DNA from 3 places in the Mesorhizobium sp. 43Arga genome. Region 1 is predicted to be linked to each of the others. Evidence: predicted binding sites of a transcription regulator. Region 1 holds the regulator's gene; each other region holds the start of a gene.
What was found. The regulator PhoB, encoded in region 1, activates phosphate uptake and scavenging genes when phosphate is short. The targets are predictions, from matches to a motif close to TGTCATNNANCTGTCAT.
Positions count from the first base shown of each region.

Region 2: the regulator PhoB is predicted to act here: its motif matches at 1,587-1,603, upstream of ACWGS8_RS00490 (alkaline phosphatase D family protein).
Region 3: the regulator PhoB is predicted to act here: its motif matches at 2,218-2,234, upstream of phnF (phosphonate metabolism transcriptional regulator PhnF).

Region 1 is NZ_JBSKBO010000001.1:410,474-414,774, forward strand. Features, by position in the region: gene pstC (phosphate ABC transporter permease subunit PstC) at 1-347, shown strand, start outside; gene pstA (phosphate ABC transporter permease PstA) at 351-1,202, shown strand; gene pstB (phosphate ABC transporter ATP-binding protein PstB) at 1,199-2,002, shown strand; gene phoU (phosphate signaling complex protein PhoU) at 2,028-2,735, shown strand; gene phoB (phosphate regulon transcriptional regulator PhoB) at 2,755-3,444, shown strand; gene ACWGS8_RS02035 (ROK family protein) at 3,457-4,301, opposite strand, start outside.
Region 2 is NZ_JBSKBO010000001.1:94,734-99,034, reverse strand. Features, by position in the region: gene ACWGS8_RS00490 (alkaline phosphatase D family protein) at 1-1,514, opposite strand, end outside; gene ACWGS8_RS00485 (MFS transporter) at 1,649-2,932, opposite strand; gene ACWGS8_RS00480 (TetR/AcrR family transcriptional regulator) at 3,007-3,624, shown strand; gene ACWGS8_RS00475 (hypothetical protein) at 3,669-4,262, shown strand; gene ppa (inorganic diphosphatase) at 4,273-4,301, opposite strand, start outside.
Region 3 is NZ_JBSKBO010000001.1:714,549-718,849, reverse strand. Features, by position in the region: gene ACWGS8_RS03575 (ABC transporter permease) at 1-346, shown strand, start outside; gene ACWGS8_RS03570 (zinc-binding alcohol dehydrogenase family protein) at 411-1,427, shown strand; gene phnF (phosphonate metabolism transcriptional regulator PhnF) at 1,443-2,192, opposite strand; gene phnG (phosphonate C-P lyase system protein PhnG) at 2,314-2,775, shown strand; gene phnH (phosphonate C-P lyase system protein PhnH) at 2,775-3,386, shown strand; gene ACWGS8_RS03550 (carbon-phosphorus lyase complex subunit PhnI) at 3,388-4,301, shown strand, end outside.

The sequences.
Region 1 (4,301 bases):
CGGCCTACGGCATCGGCTGCACGACCTGGGAGGTCACGCGCCGCGTCGTCATTCCCTACACCCGCATCGGCATCATGGGCGGCGTCATGCTCGCTCTCGGTCGCGCGCTCGGTGAAACGATGGCGGTCACCTTCGTCATCGGCAACGCGCACCGCATCTCGACGTCGCTGTTTGCGCCGGCAACGACCATCTCGGCGACCATCGCCAACGAATTCACCGAAGCCGTTGGCGATCTCTACACGTCCTCGCTGGTCGCGCTCGGCCTGATCCTGTTCGTTATCACCTTCCTGATCCTTGCCATCGCCCGCTACATGCTGATGCGCATCGATGCCCGCACGGGAGCCTGACCGATGTCGACAGCCGCATCGCTTCACCAGAGCCGCAAGCGTAGGAACGGCGTGATGATGACGCTGTGCGTCATCGCCGCCGGCATCGGCCTTGCCTGGCTGGCGCTGATCCTTGGCGCCCTGCTCTACAAGGGCCTGTCGGGCGTCTCGCTCTCGGTCTTCACCGAAATGACGCCGCCACCCGGCGACGCCGGCGGCCTGCTCAACGCCATCTACGGCAGCATTGTGATGACCATCATCGGCATCATCGTCGGCACGCCGATCGGCGTGCTGGCCGGCACCTACATGGCCGAATATGGCCGCTTCTCGAAGCTCACCACCGTAGTACGTTTCATCAACGACATCTTGCTGTCGGCGCCGTCGATCATCATCGGCCTGTTCGTCTATGAGCTGATGGTGCGGCCGATGGGGCATTTCTCAGCGATCGCCGGTGCCGTGGCACTTGCCATCCTGGTCATCCCCGTCGTCGTGCGCACCACCGAGGACATGCTCAATCTGGTGCCGAATGCCTTGCGCGAAGCCGGCACCGCAATCGGCGCGCCGCGCTGGGTGGTCATCCGCTCGGTGGCCTATCGCGCCGCGCTTTCGGGTATCGTGACCGGCATATTGCTGGCCATCGCCCGTATTTCCGGCGAAACGGCACCGCTTCTTTTCACGGCGCTGAACAACCAGTTCTGGTCGAGCAATCTCAACGCGCCGATGGCCAGCCTGCCTGTCACCATCTTCCAGTTCGCTCTCAGTCCCTATGAGGAATGGCAGCAGCTGGCCTGGACCGGCGCACTCATCATCACATTGACGGTTCTCGCGCTCAGCATCTTTGCGCGCAGCCTGACCGGACGCAGAGAGGACAAATGAGCCAGATGTTGTCTCCAGACATGACGATCGCCGCCGAGGCGGTGACCAAGGCCAAGATCGAGGTCAAGAACCTCAACTTCTACTACGGCCAGTCGAAGGCGCTGAAGGATATCACGCTGTCGCTGCCCGAGCGCAGCGTCACCGCCTTCATCGGCCCGTCGGGTTGCGGAAAGTCGACGCTGCTGCGCGTCTTCAACCGCATCTACGAGCTCTATCCCAAACAGACCGCCGAGGGCCAGGTGCTGCTCGACGGCCAGAACGTTCTCGACCGTTCGCAGGACCTCAACCTGCTGCGCACCAAGATCGGCATGGTGTTCCAGAAGCCGACGCCATTCCCGATGTCGATCTACGAAAACATCGCTTTCGGCGTCAGGCTCTACGAGAAGATCAGCAAGGCCGAGATGGACGGCCGTGTCGAGCAGGCGCTGAAGCGCGCAGCACTGTGGACCGAGGTCAAGGACAAGCTCAATGCCAGCGGCCTCAGCCTGTCGGGCGGCCAGCAGCAGCGGCTGTGCATCGCCCGCACCGTGGCGGTGAAGCCGGAGGTCATCCTGCTCGACGAGCCGGCCTCGGCGCTCGATCCGCTGTCGACCGCCAAGATCGAGGAACTGATCGACGAGCTGCAGGCCGACTACACGATCGTCATCGTCACCCACAACATGCAGCAGGCGGCGCGCGTCTCGAAGCAGACGGCCTTCATGTATCTGGGCGAACTGGTCGAATTCGACCGCACCGAAAAGATTTTCACGTCGCCTCGCGAGAAGCGCACGCAAGACTACATCACTGGCCGCTTCGGCTGATCGCACGCATACGAGGACCAGGATCATGGCCGAACACACAGTCGCAGCCTTCGACGAGGATCTCGGACAGATCAGCAGGCTGATCAGCGACATGGGCGACCTTGCCGGTTCGATGGTCGGCGGCGCCACCAAGGCGCTTCTGAACTCCGACAATGCTCTCGCTCAGCGCGTCGTCTCCGACGATGCCATCATGGATGCGCGCCAGCGCGAACTCGACGACCGCGCCATCACGCTGATCGCCAAGCGCCAGCCGATGGCCGACGACCTGCGCCATGTCGTAGGCTCGATCCGCATGGCCGGCGACCTTGAACGCATTGGCGACCTTGCCAAGAACATCGCCAAGCGGGTCGGCACTGTCGGCCTCAGCGCCACGCCGCGCGACCTGTCGCATTCCATCGACGCCATGGCCCAGCTGGTGCTGATCCAGGTGCAGGGGGTGATCGAGGAGTATGCGGCGCGTGATGCCGCGGCCCTGGCGAAGCTGCGTGCCGACGACGAGCGGATCGACGTCAAATACACCTCCGTCTTCCGCGAACTGCTGACCTATATGATGGAAGATCCGCGCAACATCACGGCCTGTACGCATCTGTTGTTCTGCGCCAAGAATCTCGAACGCATCGGCGACCACGTGACCAACATCGCCGAGAATGCGTACTATGTCCTGACCGGCACGCAACTGCCCGCCAACCGTCCAAAACAGGACGAGACGGCGATGTCGGCGCCGGTGGCCTGAGCTCAGGGGTAACCAATCGATGATCGCACCACGCATCATGGTGGTGGAGGACGAGGAGCCGCTGGGTGTGCTCCTCCGCTACAATCTGGAATCGGAGGGTTATCAGGTCGAGGTGGTGACTCGCGGCGACGAAGCCGAAATCCGCCTGCAGGAGAACGTGCCCGATCTCCTGGTGCTCGACTGGATGGTGCCGGCGGTGTCCGGCATCGAGCTCTGCCGGCGCCTACGAATGCGGCCCGAGACCGAGCGGCTGCCGATCATCATGCTGACCGCGCGGGGCGAAGAAAGCGACCGGGTACGTGGGCTCTCCACCGGCGCCGACGACTATCTGGTCAAGCCGTTCTCGACGCCGGAATTCATGGCTCGCGTCAAGGCGCTGCTGCGCCGCGCCAAGCCGGAAGTGCTGTCCAGCGTGCTCAAGGTCGGCGATATCGTGCTCGACCGTGAATCGCACCGGGTCTATCGCAAGAAGAGCGAGATCCGGCTAGGGCCGACCGAATTCCGCCTGCTCGAATTCATGATGCGGCATCCCGGCCGCGTGTTCTCACGCAGCCAGCTGCTCGACAATGTCTGGGGCGAGACGATCTATATCGACGAGCGCACCGTGGACGTGCATGTCGGCCGGCTGCGCAAGGCGGTCAACAATGGCCGCATGCCCGACGTCATCCGCACCATTCGTGGGGCGGGCTACGCGATCCGCGAGGATTGAGCACGACCTGACTCAGGCGACGTTTTTCTTCGCGGCAAGGCCTGCTTTCGTTTGCACGCCCGGCGCGAAAATCTCCTGGTCGACGAAGGTCAGGGCGCGCATGGCGCAGCCTTCGCGGATCAGCGGCAGTTCGTTCGGCTCGGTGTCGAAGGAGATCGACTCCGAATGCTGGCCGCCGGCGGTCTGGGCAATGGCCTCGCGCAACGCCGGCTCGATCAGGTCGAAGGCGGCGGCGCTGACGCCGACCATGGCCACGGGCGCGGGATCGATCAGCGCAAACAGGCTGCCGAGGCCGTAGCCGAGTGCCTCCCCGGCCTTGCGATAGGCTTCGCGCTCAGGCCCGTCGCGTTCGCGTGCCGTCGCGGCGAGCGCCCGCATCTGCGCGTCGCTGACATCGGCAACCGGCTCGGTGTCCTCGCTGAGCTGCCTGGCGTTGCGCCAGATGGCATAGTTGCCGGCATAGGCCTCGACGCAGCCACGCCGCCCGCAGCGGCAGAGCGCGCCGCCGGGCCGATGGATCATATGGCCGAACTCGCCGCCCGAGGAATGGGTGCCGGTGAACAGCTCGCCCTTCAGCACCAGCCCCATGCCGATACCGTGCGAAAGCAGGATGGCGATGAAGTCGTCGCGATAGCGCTCGGGATCGCGCCAGCGCAGCGCCACCGCCATCATATTGCAGTCGTTTTCCATGGTGGCGGGGATGCCGAACTCGGCTTCGAGTATGTCGGCGAAGGCGATGTCGGTCTGCGGGGTGATCGGCGACCAGAGCATTGCCCGGGCCTTGGTGTCGGTGATGCCCTGGATCGCCAGCGCGATACGGGCGACGCTGCGCACATCGATGTCGGGATCCTCGAGAC
Region 2 (4,301 bases), 320 kb from region 1:
AGCCGCACGGTCATCTGTTCGCTGGCGCCGCTGATATCCACCAGCCCGAAGAACTGCAGGCCTGCCGATGGCGGCACGTTCTGTCCCTGTTCGGCGGTCGGCGCCTTGATGAACTTCAGCTCCGGACCGAAGGTCATATCGAAATCGTTCGGACCGAACGTGCCGGCATGGATTGGCCCCGAGACAAATTCCCAGAACGGATTGAAATCCTGGAACTGCGCCTTGTCGGGATTGTAGTAATGCGCGGCCGTATAGTGCACGTCGGCGGTCAGCCAGACGGTGTTGGTGATGCCGGCATTCTTGATGAAGCGCAAAAGGTCGGCGAATTCGAGTTCCCGCCCCCTAGGCGCGCCGTTGTCGCCATTGCTGACGGCTTCGGCGCCGGCCTTCTTGGCGGCATTGTCCCAGACGACGAGGCCGAGCGGCATGTCGGCGGCGATGATCTTCCAGGTCGCCTTGGAGTTGGCCAGTTCCCGCTTCAGCCACTTCGTCTGCTGCTCGCCGAGCATGCGTGACTGCGGCGTCATCTCCTCCTGCATGTCCGGGCCGTTCGGGCCGCGATAAGAGCGCATGTCGAGGAAGAACACGTCGAGCAGTGGGCCGTAGGCTATTTTGCGGTAGACGCGACCGGGTTCGGACGGTTCGTAGCGGATCGTCGTCATCTCATGGAAGGCGCGCGCCGCACGGGCCGCCAGCACATGGATGGATTTTTCCTTATAACGGTCGTCCGCGGTCAGATCCTTGGAATCCGACCAATTGTTCAGCACCTCATGGTCGTCCCATTGGTAGAAAGTCGGGCAGATTGCGCTGAGGCCCAGCACATTCCTGTCCATCATGTTGTACTTCCACTGGTCGCGATATTCGTCCAGCGTCTCGGCGACCTTACGCTTGCCGTCGATGACGACGACGTTCTTCCACTTGCCGCCGCCAGGCAGGTCCACTTCATCCTTCAGCGCGCCATCGGCATAGATGGTGTCCCCCGAATGAAGGAAGAAATCGGGCGTGTGCTTGCCGATCGTAGAATAGGTCTTCATGCCGGTCTCGTCGATGCCCCAGCCCTGGCCGGCGGTGTCGCCCGACCAGGCGAAGCGGACGTCGCGCTTCGAGGCTGGCGCTGTGCGGAAGCGGCCGACAATCGGCTCGGAAACGGCGTTGATGTCGGCGAGATCGGCCGCAATCATGCGATAGAAGATGTCCTGGTCGGCGGCGAGATCGGTGAGCAGCCGCTTCACCGTGTGGTCGCTGGCGGGCGAGGTATCGAGCGGCGCCTGCCGCGTCGCATTGGCGAAGCTTTCCGTCGACGAGACTTCGAACATGACGCGTGCCGGACGATCCGTGCGCGTCCACACCATGCCGCTGCTGGCATCGACATCGCCGGACTGGACACCATGCGTGAAGGCCGGACGCTGGCTCGCGCGGGAATAGTAGGGCAAGGCGAGGCCCGAGGCACCAAGCAGACCGGCAGCGCTCGCGGAGGTGACAAAGGCGCGGCGGGTCATCGAAAGCTTGTTCATGGCTGTCTCCTGGATGGCTTTGAACGTCGCCATCAAGGTCCGGCCTCAATGTTTCAGCCGCATCTCGGAACCATGAAGTTTTGATAACAGTGGACAGGCGGCTAGTCTCCCCCACGGAGGGGGAGATTAGCTTCTCAAGCCGCCTGCGGTTCCGGGTCGAATGCCGGCCGGCTGGTGTTGATCAGCAGCGAGATACAGGCCGCCGCGATCGCCGTCATGCCGGCGATCAGGAAGGCCAGTTCGTAATTGCCCTGCAGCTCGCGCATCGTGCCGCCGAAGGCGGCCGCTGCCGCGGCACCAACCTGATGGCCGGCGACGATCCAGCCGAACACGATCGGGCCGCTGCGGTCGCCGAACGCCTCGTTGGCGAGCCGCAGCGTCGGCGGCACGGTGGCGATCCAGTCGAGGCCGTAGAGCACGGCAAAGATGATCAGGCTGGTCGCCGAGAAGCCGGAATAGGGCAGGTAGATCAGCGACAGACCGCGGATGGCATAGTAGACGCCGAGCAGCTTGCGCGGATCGAAACGGTCGGTGAGCCAGCCTGACAGCGTCGTACCGATCAGGTCGAAAATGCCCATCATCGACAACAGGCCGGCGGCCTGCACCTCGCCGATGCCCATGTCGCCGCAGAAGGCGATCAGATGCGTACCAACCAGCCCGTTGGTGGTGAAACCGCAGACGAAGAAGGTGGCGAACAGGTACCAGAACACCCGCGTGCCGGCGGCGCGGCGCAGCGTGTTGAGCGTATGCGCCAGGAAATTGCCCTGCGATGCGGGCGATGTCGGCGGCACATCGTCGGCCTCGGCGCCATAGCGCACCATGCCGATCGAGGCCGGACGCTCCGGCACCAGCAGCCAGACCAGTGGCAGCAGACAGGCCGTGGCGACCGCGACGGCGGTGGCGACCGGCTTCCAGCCGCCCGATTGCGCCAGCGAGGCGAGCAGCGGCAGGAACACCAGCAGGCCGGTGGCGCTGGAGGCCGACATCAACCCCATGACCAGGCCGCGATTGGTCTTGAACCAGCGGTTGACGATGGTGGCGCCCAGCACGCTGGCGACGGCGCCGGAGCCGATGCCCGAGAAGACGCCCCAGGTGATGAACAGATGCCAGGGCTTGGTCATCAGCAGGCTGAGAGCGGTCGACCCCGACATCACCACCAGCGATGCGATCAGCGTGCGGCGCAGCCCGATCCGCTCCATCAGCGCGGCGGCGAACGGACCCGTCAGACCATAGAGCAGGATGCCCACGCCGGCGGCCAGCGAGATGACATCGCGCCGCCAGCCAAAACTGTTTTCCAGCGGCAGCATCATGACGGCGGGCGCCGAGCGCAGCCCGGCGGCGATTAGCAGACAAAGGAAGATGACACCGACCACCACGAAAGCGTAGCGCTGGCCAAACGGACGGGATTGAGCTATCATGTTACTGACCGGTACGTTGCAAGATGGGGACCTTTATACGTACCGATCGGTAACATTGTCAATCGAGTCTCATGATGCCAACCGACAAAAATGTTGAACTGTCCATCAGCAATGGTCATGCATCGGCGCCACCGAAGGCCGCCAAGAAGATTCTCGACGTGGCGTATGACCTTTTCTACCGGCGCGGCATCAGGGCGATCGGCGTCGACGAGATCGTCAAACGCGCGGGCGTCACCAAGCCCAGCCTCTATCGCAGCTTTCCTTCCAAGGACGAGCTGGCCGCTTCCTATCTTCGGCAATACGATCTTGAGTATTGGGAGCGTTTCGACGAGGCGGTCAAAGCCCATCCGGGCGACCCGCGCGCGCAGATCAAGGCTTTCCTGACCCGCATTGGCAAGCGCACGCAAGTGGCGGACTATCGCGGCTGCGGCATGACCAACGCGGCGGTCGAGTATCCCGACCACAGCCATCCGGCCCGCGTGGTGAGCGAGGCCAACAAGCAGGAACTGCGCCGCCGGCTGCGCGCCATGGCCGCCGCCATGGGCGCGCAAGACGCCGATACGCTGGGCGACGGACTGCTGCTTTTGATCGAAGGCGCCTATATCAGCGGCCAGCTCTTTGGCCTCGGCGGCCCCGCGCAGTCGGTGGCGGCGAACGCCGATCTGCTGATCGAAGCGAGCTTGAAGAAATAGCGTTTGGCGATACGTTGCTCCGGCCCGAACCGGAGATTGTCGTCATGCGTGCCATTCTGATCCCGCTTGCGCTTGCCGTCCTGTGTCAGGTGGCTCGTGCCGGCGACATATCCAGCGCCTATACCGACCTCGATTCGAAGAAGGATTGCGTGACCTATGCGCAGGCCGAAGAAGGCGATGGCGACTGGGCCGATCTCGCCTGTTCGGGCTATCGCGGCTACCCGGTGCTGATCGCCTATGATGACGCCCGTGAATCGCTGTTCTACGGCTTTCCGCCCGGCGGCGACATGACGTCCGTCTGGGAGAGTTTTTCAGGCTTCAATTCGTCCGCGGCCAAGGTGGAATGGCGCATCGAAACCAATGGCGACAAGGCTGTGCCCTTCGCCGTCATCCACCGCCGCACGATCAGCAATCCCGAGGATCAGAACAAGTCGACCGACGTATTGCTCGTTGCCAAGGTCGGCCAGATGGAGGCGCGGGAAGGCTGCACCATTGGCCTCGTGGCGGCCACCGGCAACCCGCGAGCCAACGACCAGGCGCGAAAACTCGCCGACGAGAAGGCGCGCACCTTCGCCTGCGGCAAGGACAGGCACACCGTCATCGGCAATGTCCCGGCTTTCGGCCGCGTGGATAACTGACCGCTCTAAGCTACTTGCTCGTCTTCGCCCGTTCGATCG
Region 3 (4,301 bases), 300 kb from region 1:
CTCCGGTGTCAATGTCCAGCGTACCATCTACATGGCCTACACGCTGTCGGGCCTGTGCGCGGCTTTTGTCGGCGTGCTCCTGGCCTCGCGCATTGGCATTGGCAACCCGACCCAGGCCGAGGGCTGGGAACTGCAGGCGATCGCGTCCTCGGTCATCGGCGGCACCTCGCTGTTCGGTGCGGTCGGCTCCGTGCATGGCCCGCTGCTCGGCGCCTTCATCCTCGCCACCATCAACAACGGCGCCAACCTGCTCAACGTCAACGCCTTCTGGCAGCGCATCATCACTGGCGTGCTGATCATCGTCATCGTCTATTTCGACGGTCTGCGCCGCCGCGGCGGCAAGTGACCACTGCTGAAATCGATCTCCGGCCCGACGTGAAGGCGAGTCGGAAACCCAACTGGACTGAAACATGAAAGCCGTTGTCTGCCGCTCGCCCGGCGAACTCGTCCTGGAAGACCGCCCTGCGCCCGGCGCGCCTCCTGCCGGCTGGGCGCTGGTCGCCGTCAGCCATGTCGGCATCTGCGGCACCGACTACCATATTTTCGAGGGCAAGCACCCGTTCGTCGCCTACCCCCGTATCATGGGCCATGAAGTCTCCGGCACCGTCATCGAGACTGGCGAGGGCATCGACCTTGCCATTGGCGAACCGGTCGTCATCAACCCCTACCTCTCCTGCGGCAAGTGCATCGCTTGCCGGCACGGCAAACCGAATTGCTGCGTCAAGATCGAGGTGCTGGGCGTCCATCGCGACGGCGCCATGTGCGAACGCATTCTTGTCCCGGCGCAGAATCTCTATCCGGCCAATGGCCTGTCGCTGGCCGACGCCGCCGCTGTCGAATTCCTGGCCATCGGCGCGCATGCGGTACGTCGCGCCCGCGCCGATCCCGGCGCCCGCGCGCTGGTCATCGGTGCCGGCCCGATCGGACTCGGCAACGCCATCTTCGCCCGCATCGCCGGGCTCGACGTAACGCTGCTCGACATGAGCAGTGAACGCCTCGCTTTCGCCGAAAATGAACTTGGTTTCAGCATCCTCGACGGCTCGCGCGCAGCGGTGCCGGACCTGGTCAGGGAAGCGACATCTGGCGAGGGCTTCGACGTGGTCTTCGACGCCACCGGCAACACCCGGTCGGTGCAGTCGGCCTTCGCTCATGTCGCGCATGGCGGCACACTGGTTCTGGTCAGCGTCGTCAAGGACGACATCGTCTTTTCCGATCCGGAATTCCACAAACGCGAAATGACGCTGGTTGGCAGCCGCAATGCACTGCATGCCGATTTCGATCATGTCGCAGCCTCGATCCGCAACGGCTCCGTGCCCCTGGCCACGCTCGTCACCCACCGCACGACGCTGGCCGATACGCCGAGCGATCTCGCCCGCTGGGCGCATGAAAAATCCGGCCTGATCAAGGCCGTGATCGAGATCGGTTAGTCGGCAGAATTCGCCTCACAGCGCCGAGAGCTTCAGCTCCACCCGCTCCGCCGGAAAGCGCGACTCGGAAAACTGGATCGGCTGGCCGTCCGGCGTGATGTTGACGGCCACCGTGACCAGCACGATGGCGCCTGGCTGCAGGTCGAGGTCGGCGAGATCGGCCGCATCGGCATGGCGCGCCGACAGCACGGTCGATTGCCGGAGATAATCGTCTATGCCGAAGCGGGCCAGCGACGCGGTGATCGAGCCAGTCTCTGCCATCGCCTTGTCGATGCCGGCAAAGCGCCTGGCATCAAACCAGCCGGCTGCGCGCGACACCGGCCGTCCATCGGCTTCACCGCGTGTCTCCAGCCGGATCACCTCGGCGCCCCTGGCAAGGCCCAGGCCTTCGGCGACGCGCGGGCTGGCCAGCTCGACCGATGAGGAGAGCAGCACGATGTGCCGTTCCGAAGTCTGCCCTTGCAGGCCGGCCGAAAAACGTGTGCGTGCGCCGATTGGGTAGGACAGCCGCTTGCGTGACAGCACGAACGTGCCACGCCCCTGCTCGGCCCGCAGCACTCCTTCCTGCACAAGCGCCGATATGGCGCTACGCACCGTGTGGCGATTGACGCCATAGCGCTCGGCCAGCGCCACCTCCGGCGGCAGCGCGGCATTCTCGGCGAAATCGCCGGTGGCGATCGCCTGCAGGATCCTGTCGGCGATCTGCCGCCACAGCGAGACGCCGCTGCGCCGTTCGATGCTGTCGGCTTCCTGTCGCCCGATCACGAATTGCCCCCGGCCATCTATCCCCTGTCATCCACCCGTCATGGACTCGCGTTAGGTAATATGTATAATTTGTATAGTTGTCTATATCAATAGACAAATTTAGCAAAGAGGAATGCTGCCGATGCGAGGACAGGAAGCCCGCGACCAGGCCGAACGCAAGGCCGCCATGGCGACGCTGGCGCAATCGAGCGGCGACGACATCGTCCGGCTCTGGAACGAGGCCGGCCTGCCTTCGCAAGCCGAACTGCTGCGCGGTCCCGAAACCGGGCTCGTGACGTTGCGCGGTCGCATCGGCGGCGGCGGCGCACCGTTCAATGTCGGCGAGGCGACCGTCACCCGCGCCACCGTCCGGCTGCCATCCGGACAGGTCGGTCATTGCTATGCGCTTGGTCGCGACAAGCAGAAGGCGAAGCTGGCGGCGATCGCCGACGCGCTCTGGCAGGACCCTGCCCACCGCGCTGAGGTCGAGACCAGGCTGATCGCGCCTTTGCGGTCGGCGCTCGCCACTGTCCAGGAAAAACGCCGGGCCGAGACGGCGGCAACGAAAGTGGATTTCTTCACCATGGTTCGCGGAGAAGACTGATGGATATCGCAGCGCAATCGATCGAGGGCGGCTTCGCCGATCCGGTGTTCGACGCCCAGACGGTGTTTCGCGCGGTTATGGACGCGATGGCGCGGCCGGGCCGCGTGCAGTCTCTGCCGGCCTTGGCCCGTCCGCCGGCGCCGCTCTCGGCGACCGCTGGCGCCGTGGCACTGGCGCTCTGCGACAACGACACGCCGCTCTGGCTCGACCCGGCCCTGCACACCTCCGCCGCGATCGGCTCCTGGCTTGGTTTCCATACCGGCGCGCCGCTGGCCAACACGCCTGCCGACGCGCATTTCGCCTTTGTCGCCACGCCGGCCGAGATGATGGCGCTCGACGGCTTTTCACAGGGAACGCAGGACTATCCCGACCGGTCGACCACCCTGATCCTGCAGGTCAGCGATCTCACCTCGGGCGCTCCGCTGTTGCTCGAAGGCCCAGGCATCGAAACCAGCACCACGATCGCGCCGGCGATGATGCCGCGTCATTTCATCGAGCAGTGGAAGCAGAACAACAAGCGCTTTCCGCGCGGCGTCGACATCATCCTCGCCACCGCTGAAGGCATAGCCTGCCTGCCGCGCACGACGCGCATCAAGACGATGGAGGCGTAAGATGTATGTCGCGGTAAAGGGCGGCGAAGCCGCTATTCGTAACGCCCACAGCCTGCTCGCCGATCGCCGGCGCGGCGACCGTTCGGTACCGGCACTGCGCCTCGACCAGATCGTCGAGCAGCTGGCGCTCGGCGTCGACCGGGTGATGAGCGAAGGCTCGCTCTATGACCGGGAGCTCGCCGCACTCGCCATCGTCCAGGCGCGCGGCGACATGATCGAGGCAATCTTCCTGGTGCGCGCCTATCGCACGACGCTGCCGCGCTTCGGCTACAGCAAGCCGATCGACACCGGCGCCATGCTGGTCGAGCGGCGCGTCTCGGCAACCTACAAGGACCTGCCCGGCGGTCAGCTGCTCGGCCCGACCTTCGACTACACGCACCGGCTCCTCGACCCCGAACTTGCCGCTGGCTCCGATGTCGCCGCACCCTTGCGGCGCGAGACGGAAGCGCAGGCCATGCCGCGCGTCTCGGCGATCCTCGCCCGAGAAGGCCTGATCGAACCGGATGGCGAGATGCCGCAGGACCACGTCCCCGGCGACATCACCCGCGAGCCGCTGGAATTCCCGATGGCGCGCGACATCCGCCTGCAGGCGTTGTCGCGCGGCGACGAGGGTTTTCTCCTGGCGCTCGGCTATTCCACCCAGCGTGGCTACGCCCGCAACCATCCCTTTGTCGGCGAAATCCGCATCGGCGAGGTCGAGCTGGAACTCGATGTTCCCGAACTGCCCTTCGCAGCCCCGCTCGGCACTGTGCGGGTCACCGAATGCCAGATGGTCAACCAGTTCAAGGGCTCGGCCAAGGCGCCGCCGCAATTCACCCGCGGCTACGGCCTGGTCTTCGGCCAGAGCGAGCGCAAGGCGATGGCCATGGCGCTCTGCGACCGGGCGCTGCGCGCCTCCGAGCTCGGCGAGGACAT